Regions from separate parts of the Streptomyces sp. NBC_00286 genome, predicted to be linked through region 2. Evidence: riboswitches for the same ligand, from Rfam matches in the RefSeq annotation. Region 2 holds a riboswitch; the other holds the start of a gene.

Evidence for each region. Region 2 has a riboswitch for cobalamin ahead of OHT21_RS00740 (CbtB domain-containing protein). Riboswitches for the same ligand answer to the same signal wherever they lie in the genome.
Region 1: linked by a shared signal. The riboswitch ahead of OHT21_RS36655 (cobalamin biosynthesis protein) and the one ahead of OHT21_RS00740 (CbtB domain-containing protein) in region 2 are both predicted to bind cobalamin.

Annotation. Positions count from the first base shown of each region.
Region 1 covers NZ_CP108054.1:8,099,959-8,103,291, forward strand. Annotated here, with positions in the region: gene OHT21_RS36650 (cobyric acid synthase) at 1-557, opposite strand, end outside; gene OHT21_RS36655 (cobalamin biosynthesis protein) at 554-1,525, opposite strand; cobalamin riboswitch at 1,669-1,812, opposite strand; gene OHT21_RS36660 (hypothetical protein) at 1,905-2,126, opposite strand; gene OHT21_RS36665 (inorganic phosphate transporter) at 2,139-3,333, opposite strand, start outside.
Region 2 covers NZ_CP108054.1:142,832-146,164, forward strand. Annotated here, with positions in the region: gene OHT21_RS00730 (acyl-CoA dehydrogenase family protein) at 1-475, opposite strand, end outside; gene OHT21_RS00735 (CbtA family protein) at 633-1,388, opposite strand; gene OHT21_RS00740 (CbtB domain-containing protein) at 1,414-1,647, opposite strand; cobalamin riboswitch at 1,685-1,826, opposite strand; gene OHT21_RS00745 (histidine phosphatase family protein) at 1,958-2,527, shown strand; gene OHT21_RS00750 (ferredoxin) at 2,654-3,025, opposite strand; gene dhaK (dihydroxyacetone kinase subunit DhaK) at 3,198-3,333, shown strand, end outside.

The DNA.
Region 1 (3,333 bases), 8.0 Mb from region 2:
TCGATGTCCCCGACCACGAGCACGGGAAGCCGGGCGTTTCTGGCGATCCCCATGTTCACGATGTCGGTCCGCCGCAGATTGATCTCGGCGGGACTGCCCGCCCCCTCACAGATCACCGCGTCATACGTGCCCCGCAACTCGGCCAGACACTCCAGCACGGTCCCGAGCAACTGCTCCTGCCTCCCGCCCGTCACCCCCCGCCGCCCATGTTCGAGGCGCTCCGCGCCGCCCCTCCATTCGTGGTAGCCGCGCGCGCTCAACTCGCCCACCGGTTTGCCCATCAGCACGACCTGACTGCTGCGGTCGCTGCCGGGCTTCAGCAGTACGGGGTTCATGAGCGCCGTCGGCTCGACGCGTGCGGCCTGTGCCTGCATGGCCTGCGCGCGACCGATCTCGGCGCCCTCGCGCGTGACGAACGAATTGAGGGACATGTTCTGCGCCTTGAAGGGCGCGACCTTGACGCCCTGGCGCACCAGCCACCGGCAGATCCCGGCCGTGACGACGCTCTTTCCGGCGTCGGAAGTCGTCCCGGCGACCAGCAGCCCACCGCCGCTCATGACGTACGCCCCTTTGCGATGAGCCGACCGGTGAGGAGCCGTCGCGTGACGAGCCGTCCGGCGACCGTCGCGCCGAGCGCGAGCCGGCTCACGCGTCGCGAGAGCCGTACGGCCCGCTCGATGTCGTCGACCTGGACGGCCCGTCCCTCGCCGTTGAGTACGGGTCGGTGCTCAACTCGCCCGCCGTACGACAGCGTTCCGCCCAGCTGTACGCCCAACGCCCCCGCGAACGAGGCCTCGACGGGCCCGGCGTTGGGGCTCGGGTGCTGGGCGGCGTCGGTGCGCCAGGCGTGTATGGCTCCGCGTGGATCGCCGCCCGCGACGGTCGCTAGGGCGGCGGTCAGCCGGGCGCCGGGCCAGCCCGTCACGTCGTCGAGCCGTGCCGAAGCCCAGCCGAAACGCCGGTACTTGGGCGATTTGTGCCCGACCATGGCATCCAGCGTGTTGACGGCCCGGAAGCCGACGAGGCCCGGCACACCCGCCACAGCGCCCCACACCAGCGCGCCGACCACCGCGTCCGAGGTGTTCTCGGCGACGGACTCGACGACGGCGCGGGCGATCCCGTCGGCGTCCAGCGCCTGCGGGTCCCGTCCGCACAGGTGCGGCAGTCGCTCCCGGGCCGTCTCGATGTCCCCGGCGGCCAGTGCCTGGCCGATGGCCCGGGCCTCGCGGCCGAGCGAAGTGCCGCCGACCACGGCCCAGGTGGCGGCCGCGGTCAGTGCGATCGAGGCGGTACGGGACGTACGTACGGACGTGGCGGCGAGGGCCGCGAGCGATACGGCACCGCCGGCGCATACGGCGGTGTGCAGGGCGCCCCACCCACGGTGGTCCCGCCACAGCACCCGTTCCACGGCGCTCGCGGTCCGGCCGAACGCGGCGACCGGATGTCCACGGCGTGGATCGCCGAGGAGTTGGTCACCGAGGAGGCCGGCGGCGGCGCCGTACGCGAAAACGCGATCGGCACGCATGGGGTCAGCCTGTCGCTACGTCAGGCAGAACCCTTGGGGTCCTCGAAACCCTCGTACTCGGCGAAACCCTCGTACTCGGCAAACTGATCCGCAACAGGCAGCCGCGCATGGCGATATGTCCTCACTCAGGGTGTCCGCGCCCTGGTTCGACGAGACCGACGGCGAGAGTTCCTGGCTCCCGGAGAACTGCTTCCCCGGTGACAGTGGCGGGACCGCGCCGGACTCACACCGGCTTCCTCTTCTGCCGCCGTACTTGGCTCGGGCAGTCCACCACGCCCACGAACAGCCGTCAACTTGCCGCTGACCTGCGACGGGAGAGTGTGCGAAGGCCCACACAGACGTGTGGGCCGACGGACGTGGGCGGGTGGGGTGTTGGGCGTCAGGCCACGATCAGGTAGATGCCGTACGCCACTGCCGCCGCGCATGCCGTGAAGCAGGCGTACGCGCCGGTCGTCGCCAGGAGCGCGGAGTTGCCCTGTGCGGAGGCCGATTCGCGGCGGGAGAGGCCGACGATGCCCAGGGTGAATGCGCCCACGAGGGCGACGGTGACGATGAGGCTGACTCCGAAGACGGAGCCGAGGGCTGCCCAGTCGATGTGCATGCGGTGGATTCCTCAGACCGTGGCGGTGCGGGTGGCGGGCTCGGTGTCCGGCTCTTCGACGTGGCCCGGCGGGGGCGGGGTGACGGCGGCGATGGCCGTGCCCATCACGTCGGCGGCTACTTCCGTGCCGTTGATGTCAGTTGTGCCGTCGGTGTCATTGACGTTCGTGTGGTCGATCACCTCACGGCGGGAGACCACCCAGATCGCGGCACTGGACGCGATCAGGAAGACGGCGACGAACGCGGTGCCCCAGGCGCCGAAGGAGGTCACGTACTCCGCGATCGCGGCGACCAGGGCCGCGGCCGGCAGCGTCAGGCCCCAGGCGACGAACATCCGGGTGGCGGTGGACCAGCGGACCACTCCGCCCTTGCGGCCGAGGCCCGCGCCCATCACCGAGCCGGAGACCGAGTGCGTGGTGGACAGGGAGAAGCCGAGGTGCGAGGAGGCCAGGATGACCGTGGCCGCGCTGGTCTGGGCGGCGAAGCCCTGCTGCGGCTGGAGGTCGGTCAGGCCCTTGCCCATCGTGCGGATGATGCGCCAGCCGCCGAGGTAGGTGCCGAGCGCGATCGCGAGACCGGCGGAGAGGATGACCCAGACCGGCGGGTCGGAGTCGGGGGCGATGGCGCCGCCGGTGACCAGGGCGAGGGTGATGATGCCCATGGTCTTCTGCGCGTCGTTCGTGCCGTGCGCCAGCGAGACGAGCCCGGCGGAGGCGATCTGGCCTGTGCGGTAGCCCTTCTTGGCGGCTTCGCCGTTCGCGTTCCGGCCGAGCCGGTACGTCAGCCGGGTGGCGAGCATCGCGGCGAGGCCCGCGACCAGCGGGGCGGCGATCGCGGGGATCAGCACCTTGGTGACGAGGACGTCGCCGTGCACCGCACCCATGCCGGCCGAGGCGATGGTGGCGCCGATCAGGCCGCCCATGAGGGCGTGCGAGGAACTGGACGGCAGGCCTACGAGCCAGGTCAGCAGGTTCCAGAGGATGGCGCCGACGAGTGCGGCGAAGATCACTTCGGGTTGGATGCCGGTCTCGTCGACGAGGCCCTTGGAGATGGTGTTGGCGACCTCGATCGAGAGGAACGCGCCGACCAGATTGAGTACGGCGGACATGGCCACCGCGGCTTTGGGCTTCATCGCGCCGGTCGAGATGGTGGTGGCCATCGCGTTGGCGGTGTCGTGGAAACCGTTCGTGAAATCGAACGCGAGGGCG
Region 2 (3,333 bases):
TCGTCCAGATCTTCTGGCCGTTGACGATGTACTCGTCACCGTCCCGTAGGGCCCTGGTCTTGAGCGCGGCCAGGTCCGTGCCCGCGTCGGGCTCGCTGTAGCCGATCGCGAAGTCGATCTCGCCGGAGAGGATCTTCGGCAGGAAGTACGCCTTCTGCTCGTCCGTGCCGAACTGCATGATCGTCGGCCCGACCGTGTTCAGCGCCATCAGCGGCAGCGGTACGCCCGCCTGGGCGGCCTCGTCGAAGAAGATGAACTGTTCCATCGGGCTCAGCCCGCGCCCGCCGTACTCCTTCGGCCAGCCCACCCCGAGCCAGCCGTCGGAGCCGAGCCGGCGGATGGTCTCGCGGTAAAACCGCTTCTGCGCGGCCGGGTCGGCGTACCGGGCGTGCACGTTCTCCGGTACCAACTCGGTGAAGTAGGCGCGCAGTTCGGTGCGCAACTCCTGCTGCTCCGGCGTGTATTCGAGATGCACGGCGCCTCCTGGCTCCCACTGGCCTGCCGCTCCGGCCGCCCGGTCCTGACGGCGCACACCGTAGAACCTGTTTCAGAAATTGGGAACACACAGGAGGGTCGGACACAGACGAAAGGGCCCCCGGCCGAGGCCGGGAGCCCTTTCCCTGTTCAACGGCTCAGTGCGCGACGGCCGTTGCCCCCTTGGGCGGGGCGGCAGCCGTACGCGGAGCCAGCACGCGCTCCGCGAGGTACCCGAAGACCAGGCCGTACGCGGTCCACAGGGTCACCTGGATGGCGAGGGCGGCGAGCCGGTACTGCCACAGCAGCGTGGCAGGGAAGCCCTCCGGGACCATGTTGTACGACGGCAGGACGGCGTATGCCAGGCCGACGACGAGGACGAAGAAGGCTCCTGCGGAGAGGGTGGCGTTCCAGTTGCCCAGGCGTGGCGCGAGGCGCTTGCCGAGGATCACCGTGCCGACGGCCAGCAGCCCGCTGAGGACGACCATCAGGAAGTACAGCGTGGTCCGCTCGTTGAGGGTGTCGGGGTCGCCGACGGCGGGCGGATTGGCCGGGTACTTCAGGAACGGCACGACGTAGACCGCGAGCAGGCCCGCGGTCGACAGCAGCAGCGCGCTCGAGCGCGGTCCGAAGCGGCCGATCCTGCCGAGTGCGAAGCAGTACGCGAGGGCGGCGATACCGCCGAACGCGACGCCGTAGACGAGGACGCCGGTGCTCAGGCCGGCGGTGGACTGCATGGTGCGGCTGACGAGTTCCTCGCCGCCGTGCTCGTGGGCGTGGGCCTCCTCGAAGGCGATGGCCTCGTCGACGCGTGGTTCGCCGAGGAAGTAGGCGACGACCAGGGCGAGCAGGCCCGCGGCGAGTCCCGCGAGCATGCCACGCACCAGGAGGTTTCTGACGGTTGCTGAATCCATGTGCTCGTACGCTTCCTCGTCGCCGTCAGTGGCAGGGGAAGCCGAGCAGATGGCGGGCGTCGTGCACCCACTCGTGCACGCCTTCACCGGAGAGCAGCGAGGTGGCACCCTGCTCGGCGCCGACGAAGTAGAGCAGGACCAGCATCAGGATGCCGAAGAAGACCGCCCAGGGGGCGATCGCGCCGATCGGCAGCGTGGCCGGCACGGCGGCCGGTGCGGCGGGGTTGGTTGCGCTCGGCTGAGCGACGGACTGCGCCATGTGGCAGGACCTCCTGGGGAACTCGCGTCCCGTCTTGGTGGTGCACAGGACGACGGCCACGGGTCTGACTTACCCGGACTGAACCGCCCCTGGTGGGAGGCGGTCGGTACGGGCTTACAGTGGCGCGACCGTGCCGGATTCTCACCGGCTTCCGTCGAACCGTCGTCAATTTCGACGTGACCGTACCGCGAAGTGGGGAGGCGGCCAAGGGCGCACGGGGTGCCGGAGCGTGCGCCGTTCCCCTGGTCGCGCGCCAATTCCCGGTGCGGGCAAGGGCTTTGAGCGGGCGTTTGAGTACGAGAGTGGGCCGATGACCAGCCGAGTGATGTTGATCTCACCAGCGATCAGTGCCGCGTTGCGGGAGGCGCGTTTCGACGACGGATGCTCCCTCGACGCCTCCGGGCTGCGGCTCGCGGAGGCGGCCGCGGGTTCGCTGCCCGCTGCGGAGCGGGCCCTGGTCTCCCCCGGTGTGCGCTGCCGCGAGACGGCCGTCGCGCTGAGTCTCGACGCCGCGGACGAGCCAGAGTTGGTGGGACTGGACGTGGGCCGCTGGCGCGGCACGAGCCTGGCCGAGGTGAGCGCCGAGGAGCCGGAGGCGGTCGCGCGCTGGCTGGCGGATCCGTCGTACGCCGCGCACGGCGGTGAATCCGTACGCGGATTGTGCGATCGGGTCGCCAAGTGGCTGGACGCGGCTGGGCAGTTCGAGGGCCGGACTCTCGCCGTTGTCGAGCCGGAGATCGTACGGGCCGTGGTGGTACGGGCTCTAGGTGCTCCGGAGCCGGCGTTCTGGCGGATCGACGTACCACCGCTGACGGCGACGGAGCTCAGCGGGCGGGCCGGGCGCTGGAACGTACGGGTGGGCCGAGCGCTCGGGGCCTGACCGAGCCGAGGGCCGGGCGGCGGTCCGTCGCCTCGGGGCGGCTGTCATCACAGCAAGCCGGGCGTTCGGGTACTGATGGGCGAGGCGGTCCGTCACCTCGGGACGGCCCTCGCCACTGCTGGCTCGTCACCTCAGCTGGGCGAGGAACTCCGTGCAGGCGCGCGCGCAGTCCCGGCAGGACTGGGCGCCCTCTTCGGCGTCGGGGTTCCGGTCGAAGACGTGCGCGGTCTCCAGGCAGACGGCGCGGCACCATTCGACCTGGGCGCGTGTTCCGGCCTCGTCCTGCCAGGTCTGCTCGGCCAGCAGGCGGCAGGTCGCGTCGCAGACCTCCGCGCACATGATGCTCTTGCGCCGCAGCAGCTGCTGGTCTTCGGGACCGTCGAGATCGGCGAGACTCGCGCGCAGCGCACACACCCGCGCGCACTCGGTACACGCCTGCGCACAGGCGAACCGGTCCTCGAGGAAACGGACGAGTTCCTGCTGATCTGTCGCTGACACGCTGACCGAGTTGCCGTACGCCGCTTGGTCAAACCCGGCGGCGTCACCAAGAGGGCACGAGATCCGCCGTTCCCACCGGTGCCCAACCGCACTCGGCGATCGATACTTGACCCGCAGGCTTTGAGAGATCCAGGACGCGGCCACGGCTGCTCACCTCACCCGGAGGTACGGAATGAAGATGCTCATCAACGTCGCGGAGACGGTTGTCACGGACGCGCTGCGGGGCATGGCGGCCGCTCATCCCGAGCTGACCGTGGATGTCGAGAACCGGGTGATCGTACGGCGGGACGCTCCGGTCGCCGGGCAGG